Regions from separate parts of the Cupriavidus sp. 96C5-1 genome, predicted to be linked through region 1. Evidence: predicted binding sites of a transcription regulator. Region 1 holds the regulator's gene; each other region holds the start of a gene.

Region 1 (2,263 bases):
ACCAGGCGGAGAGCCTGCGGCGCATGCTGGCGCCACGCGCCACGCGCCGCATCGCGGTGGTCGCGAGCGATGCCGGCGCCGGCGCCACCACGGTAGCGCTGGGCCTGGCCAACGCGCTTGCCTTGCAAGGCGAGCGCGTGCTGCTCATCGATGAGGATCGCTTCGGCGCGCGCGCCACCCGGCTGGCCGGCGCGAGCCCGGAGGGCACCCTGGCCGCCGTGCTGGGTGGCGCGCTGACGCTGGAAGCGGCGCTGGGCAAGCGCCCTGCCGGGGCTATCGCGGTACTGCCCGGCAGCCCGCAAGCCAGCGGCGACCCGCAGGCGCTGAGCGCCTTTCGCACCGTGGTGAGCGATGCCCGCAGTGAGGCGGACGGTGGCCTGTCGCAGTTTGCCGGCACGGCGCACAACCTTGTCGTGGTGCTGCGCGCGGAGCCGGACTCGATCAAGGCCGCTTACGCCGCGATCAAGCGGATGAACCACCTGTATGCCTGCCGCCGCTTCCACCTGGTGATCAACGCCGCCGCCAGCGAGTCCGCCGCCGGCGCCGTGCTGGGTAACCTGGCGCGCACCGCCAGCCAGTATCTCGGCGTCGACGCGAGCCCCGCCGGCAGCCTGCCGTCCGACCCGCTGGTCGGGCGCAGCGCCGCGCTGGGCCGCTGCGTGGTCGAGGCCTTTCCCGCCGCACCCGCCACCGCCGCGCTGCGCCGCATTGCATTGAGCATTGCGGCCTGGCCATTGGCCACCGGTTCCCGTTCAACCCTGACGGCGCCGACGGCGCCGTCAGCCACGGCCCTGGCCTAGCGCCGGGGCCGGCAAGCCAAGCCAGGACTCACGAGAATTCCATTATGTACACGATTCAGGGAAAGCTCGAACAGACCGATACCGTGACCGCGCATGCATCCCTGGTGCGTCGCATCGCTCTGCAACTGGCGGCCAAGCTGCCCGCCAGCGTCCAGCTCGACGACCTGATCCAGGCCGGCATGATCGGCCTGCTCGACGCCGCCAAGCGCTACGAAGACACCCATGGTGCACGCTTCGAGACCTACGCCAGCCAGCGCATCCGCGGCGCCATGCTCGACGAGGTACGCGCCAACGACTGGCAATCGCGCAGCCTGCGGCAGTTCACGCGGCGCATCGAGCGCACCATACGCGGCCTGGAGCAGACGCTGGGCCGCGCGCCACTGGACTCCGAGGTGGCACAGGAGCTGGACCTGCCGCTCGACGAGTACCAGACACTGCTCAACGAGGTCTACGGTTGCCAGTTGTTGCACTACGAGGACTTCGAACGCTCCGGCGAGGAGGATTTCCTCGACCGGCACCTGAGCGTCAGCGACGATGGCAATCCGCTCACCGTGCTGATGGAAAGCGGCATGCGCGAAGCACTCATCCGCGCCATCGAACGCCTGCCCGAGCGCGAGAAACTGGTGCTGTCGCTGTGCTATGACCAGGAACTCAACCTGCGTGAAATCGGCGCCGTGCTGGAGGTGACGGAATCGCGGGTCTGCCAGATCCGCAGCCAGGCCATCACGCGCCTGCGCTCGCAGCTGCGCGGCCTGCTATGACTTTGCGCCGCCATTGCGCCGCCGCAGCGGTCCTGGCCTATGCCTGCTGCCAGGCGTGGGCGGCGCCGGATGTGTCCGCGCTCCATTCCTGGACCGCCTCCGTGGGCGGCCCCGCGCTGTATGGCAAAGGGGCGCGTGCGGTATCCACGCCGATCGCGCCGACTGGCTACCTGCCACAGTCGCAAGGCGAGATCACGACGGTGCGGTGGCGCTACAGCTTCAATCCGTCGCCGCCGCGGGAACTGCAGGCCTATCTCTGCAATGCGCAGCGCTGCGTGCTGCTGGCAGGGGCGGAGGGGCTTACCGAGGCCTTTCGCGGCGACGATGCTACGAAGGGGTTTGTTTTTGCTTTTCAGGTGCCGGGGCGGGGGGCGTTGACGCCGGTGTTGCTGGGGCAGGCGAATCAGGTGACGGTGAATTTTCGATAGTGGTTTTTGGGGGGGGCTGATGGATGCTTTCTTGGCGCCTGGAGGGTCCTTTTGCGTTTGTAGGGACCTGATTCAGGTCTGCAGGGCCTAAAGGCGGAGTGGTGTCGGGCTCATGGGCACATGGAGGTGTCACTTTTCTTTACTCGTAAAGAAAAGTAACCAAAAGAAAGCGACCCCTTGCAGGGGGGCTGGCGTGTCGGGCTTGGGGACGTTGCGGATTCGTGGTGGGCGCGTCAGTTCTAATGAACTGCTGACGCTACCGGCGCGAACGGCA
Region 2 (2,263 bases), on a different contig from region 1:
CCCTGCGCGCGGAACTCGAGATCATCTGATCATGTCCTCCAGCCAGATGGCCGCCCAGGCCGACCTGTCGCAACGCTTCGCACTCGATACCCAGGGCTTCGAGATGCTCAAGCAGAATGCGCGCACCGGTGCCAGCGACAATACGCTGCGTACCGCGGCACGTCAGTTCGAGGCCGTATTCACGCAAATGATGCTCAAGAGCATGCGCGACGCGACGCCGCAGGACGGCATGTTCGACAACGAGCAGACCAAGCTGTATATGTCGATGATGGACCAGCAGCTGGCACAGCAGATGTCCACGCGCGGGATCGGCCTGGCCGATGTGATGATGCGCCAGCTTGCACGCGCCAACGGCAGCGGGCTTCCGCCCGAGCTGGCCGCGGGCGCAGGTTCGGCCGCGGCCAAGGCCGCTTCCGGCCTGCAGGCGGGCATGGACGAGGCTGCTCCGGGTCTGGCGCGCGTGCTCGATATGCGCAACGGCGATGCGGATACGCCGCGGGTGGGCAGCGTGGTTGCCGGCCCCAGCTGGAATCCCACCGCCGGACTGCGCCAGTACCAGGCGCAGGATGCGGACGCGTGGCAGGGCGGCAGCGGCGTCTTGCCGGAAGATACGCCCGCTCATATCAGCGCCTTCGTCTCCCGCATGGCGGGCCCGGCGCAGTATGCGGCGCGCGCCACCGGCGTGCCGGCGAGACTGATCCTGGGGCAGGCGGCGCTGGAAAGCGGCTGGGGCCGGCGCGAGATCGCCAACCCGGACGGCAGCACCACGTTCAATGTCTTCGGCATCAAGGCCGGTTCCGGCTGGAAGGGCCCGGTCGCCGAGATCACCACCACCGAATACGTCGACGGACAGCCGCAGAAGGTGCGTGCGCGCTTCCGTGCCTACGGCTCGTACGAGGAAGCCTTCGCCGACTACGGCAAGCTGCTGAGCAACAATCCGCGTTATGCGCAGGTCCTTGCGGCGGCCACGCCCGACGAGGCCGCGCGTGGCTTGCAGCGCGCGGGCTATGCCACCGATCCTGCCTACGGCGAGAAGCTGGTGCGCATCATGCGGAAAGTGCCGGTCTGAGCGGATTGCCGTAGCGCGCCCGCGGGCGAGAGCGCGGGAGCATGGCACTCGCATGCCCGGGTCGCATGGCCACGGCGGCGCGCGACGCGGTCGCACAACAGACGGCGTGGGCAGGCAAACAGTAAGCGGGCGCGGCGCGGCATGCGCGCAGCGCCGTGGCAATACCGGCACGGCCAGCCGGGAAGACGTCGGCCAGTACGAAAATTGTCGGCAGCGCACTAAAGTCTCTTGGCGAATCTGCCGTTACCTACCTCATTCACCGCCGTCGAGCCCGGCCGCGGCGACCCGGTATCGGCGGCCCCGCGGCTTGCCGGATGTCCGGATCGCCAGGCCTGGCCTGCGGCAGCTAACAGTTGCGGGGTTCGAGCATGTCTCTCTTCTCTATCGGTCTTTCCGGTCTGAACACGGCGCAGAACGCGCTGACGACGGTTGGCCACAATATCAGCAACGCTGCCACCACAGGCTATTCCCGGCAGAACACCCTGATCGCCTCGGCGGGCGCCCAGCCCGGCGCTGGCGGCTACTACGGCCAGGGCTCGAACACCACTTCCGTAGTCCGCGTCTATAGCGATTTCCTGAATAGCCAGTTGCGCAATGCGCAGGGCGCCAGCGCCCAGCTGTCGACGTACTCCAACCAGATCAGTCAGATCGATAATCTGCTGGGCGACCAGAGCGGCGGCCTGGCCCCGGTGATGCAGAGCTTCTTCTCCGCGGTCCAGGGCGTATCGAACACCCCGGCAGACCCGTCCGCGCGTCAGGCCCTCCTCAATGCCGGGCAGTCCCTGGCCGGCCAGATGCGCTCGGTCAACAACTACTTCCAGCAACTGCAGCAAGGCGTCAACAGCCAGCTGCAAAGCTCGGTGACCCAGGTCAACGCCTACGCCCAGCAGCTCGCGCAGCTCAACACCCAGATCACCCAGGCAACCGCCGCAGCGGGCGGGCAGCCCCCCAATGACCTGCTCGACCAGCGCGACCAGGTGGCGTCCCAGCTGACCCAACTGATCGGCGCCAAGGTGGTGGTGCAGGACGGTGGCGTGTACAACATGACCTTCGGCAGCGGGCAGGCACTGGTGATGGGCAGCAACGCGTTCAGCCTGAAGGCGGTGGCATCGGCGGCGGACCCGTCCAGCACGACGATCGCCTACACCTTGCCCAACGGCAACTCGGTCGAGATGGACACCAGCACGATCACCG
Region 3 (2,263 bases), on a different contig from region 1:
GTGCCGTTCGTGTTCGAGTGGCCATATAAAACTGGTAACGGCAGATGCCTGAATGGGCAAGCGAGATCGTCATTCAGGGGTCATACAATGAAACCACCGTCATTCGCAGCGGCAATGCCGTTCGTGCGGGTAGCGCCAGCAGTTCATTAGAACCGCCGCGCCCACCACGAATCCGCAACGTCCCCGATCCTGATAAGCCAGCCCCCCTGCAAGGGGTCGCTTTCTTTTGGTTACTTTTCTTTACGAGTAAAGAAAAGTGACACCTCCATGTGCCCAAGAGCCTGACACCACTCCGCCTTTAGGCCCTGCAGACCTGAATCAGGTCCCTACAAACGCAAAAGGACCCTCCAGGCGCCAAGAAAGCATCCATCAGGTCCCCCAAAAAAAACCACATCCACCAAATACTCAACCGCTAGCCAGACTAACACCCTGCGGCCCCGTCCTGGTCAGCCCATCCCGCCCATACAACGGCCCGCTGTCACCGCGCTGGCGCAGCACCTGAATCGCTTCCTTGGTGAATTCGAGATGCGCGTCCACCACCGCCGTATTGACGGCATTGGCGTCGCTGGCCAAGCGCACCGCGGATAGCAGCTTGCGCCAGGCCGACTCGAGCACGGGATCGATCTCGCGGCCGAAGAGTTGCCCGCCGGCACCCAGGCGAATGCCCAGCGCGCCCATCTGCGCCTCGCGCGTGCGGGTCAGGGCGCCCAGCAAGCCGGCCAGTTCAACCTTGCGTTCGAGCAGGCTGGCCAGGGCCTCGTAGTTGCCCGCCTTGATCATGGCTCTTTCCTCGCCGAGTACTGCGGCGAATTCTTTCGCCAGTTCGGTTTCGCGGTTCAGGTTCTGGATCAGGGGCTGGCTCATGGCGTGCCTATCGTGGGTGGAGGTTGGCTATGCGCTGGCGTTCTCAGGCGCTGCCGTTGAGCTCGCGCAGCGAGGCGAGCAGCCCGTCGGCGATCTTGCTCGGGTCGATCTTGATGCGGCCTTCGGAAATGGCCTGGCGGATTTCATCGACCTTGGCGGTATCGATGTCGTCGTCGCTGTCTTCAACCAGGCGCGAGCCGATCTCGCGCACCTGGGCTGCCAGGGGGCTTACTCGCACGCCGGTCGTATCCGGCGTCGGGGCCGGGGTCTGTGCGGGGGCGCTGGCCACGCTGCGCACGGCGCCGTCGCTGGCGTCGCCCGGCCTCGACGAGGTGGTCTGATTGATCTTCACGATGATTCCTTGCTGGGTTCCTCAGGCTTATCGGATGGTTCAGGCAAAACTTTAGGGCGAATTATGCCGCCGGGACGCTGTTTGGGGCGTCCTCCGAGGGGGGCTGCCCATTCGCCCAGGATGCGGCATTGTCTCATGAGACCGCCACGCAACCCGAGGGCGAGGGCGCGCCCGCGCGCCATCCTCCCCGCTTATTGCTGCAGCACCACCGTGTCGCCGCTGCGCACCAGCGCATTGACCACCTGACCGCTCTTGAGGCGTACCTGCACGTTGTTGCCCACCGCGGCCTCGGCCATGACCTTGCCTTCGCTGCTGATCTGGAACGAGTCGCCTTCCACCATCACGGTCACGTTTTGCCCTTGCCGAACGGCAATGGCCTTCTTCAGCAGATCCATCCGTATCGGCGAGCCGGCGGAGATGCGGTTGGACGCCACCGCGCCGCTGATCTGCGCCGGGTCCGTCACCACGGCACGGGGCAGCATGGCCAGGTCGCCCTGGCGTACTTCCATGTCGGCCGCTTCGATGGGCTCGCCGGGCATGAGGTTGCGGCCCGCCACATAGTAGTCGGCCACCACCGAGACGCGCGCCTGGACATAGCGCGTCCAGGGACGCTCGCCAGCGCAGCGCACGCCAACGGAAACGCGGCCCCAGGGCGATGCGCCCGGAGGCAGGAAGGGCTCGGGCAAGGGGCAATCCGGAGCCCGGCCGCCAGACGGCGGCACCACCTGGATGCTGGCCTTGCCGGGAAGGCCGGCGGTCTGGCGCTCGAGAAACTGCTCGACCGCGGTACGCACCGGGTCTTCGGGGAAGGGCGAGGGCGGTGCCGCCCCGGCGCTGCCGGCGAGCGTGCCGCCGGCGGCCAGCGCGCAAAGCAGGGCGCGCGTCGCGGCGGCGCGGAAACGAGGATTCATGTGGGCATCCAGCAAGGAGACGTCCTGGCGCGCGTCGTGAGGGCACGCTCCAGGTGCGTAGGAACGGGTCCCATTGTAGGCAGCCCCGCTGTCTTGCTCGGGCCGAAATACGCAGGTTTTTTCGTCCTATTCATGC

The links. Region 1 encodes FliA, which starts transcription of late flagellar genes. Its sites were predicted from a motif close to CTAAAGTTTNNNNNNNNNNNGCCGNTA; they were not measured.
Region 2: flgK (flagellar hook-associated protein FlgK) is a predicted target of FliA. The motif match lies at 1,289-1,315, and genes of this name have one in related genera.
Region 3: flgM (flagellar biosynthesis anti-sigma factor FlgM) is a predicted target of FliA. The motif match lies at 1,245-1,271, and genes of this name have one in related genera.

The regions. Positions count from the first base shown of each region.
Region 1 is NZ_JBYOJU010000082.1:17,702-19,964, forward strand. Features, by position in the region: gene AC3FOF_RS43350 (MinD/ParA family ATP-binding protein) at 1-800, shown strand, start outside; gene AC3FOF_RS43355 (RNA polymerase sigma factor FliA) at 845-1,561, shown strand; gene AC3FOF_RS43360 (flagellar protein FlhE) at 1,558-1,989, shown strand.
Region 2 is NZ_JBYOJU010000002.1:102,489-104,751, forward strand. Features, by position in the region: gene AC3FOF_RS03050 (flagellar basal body P-ring protein FlgI) at 1-29, shown strand, start outside; gene flgJ (flagellar assembly peptidoglycan hydrolase FlgJ) at 32-1,069, shown strand; gene flgK (flagellar hook-associated protein FlgK) at 1,438-2,263, shown strand, end outside.
Region 3 is NZ_JBYOJU010000002.1:93,924-96,186, forward strand. Features, by position in the region: gene AC3FOF_RS02995 (hypothetical protein) at 45-260, shown strand; gene AC3FOF_RS03000 (flagella synthesis protein FlgN) at 406-864, opposite strand; gene flgM (flagellar biosynthesis anti-sigma factor FlgM) at 908-1,216, opposite strand; gene flgA (flagellar basal body P-ring formation chaperone FlgA) at 1,408-2,127, opposite strand.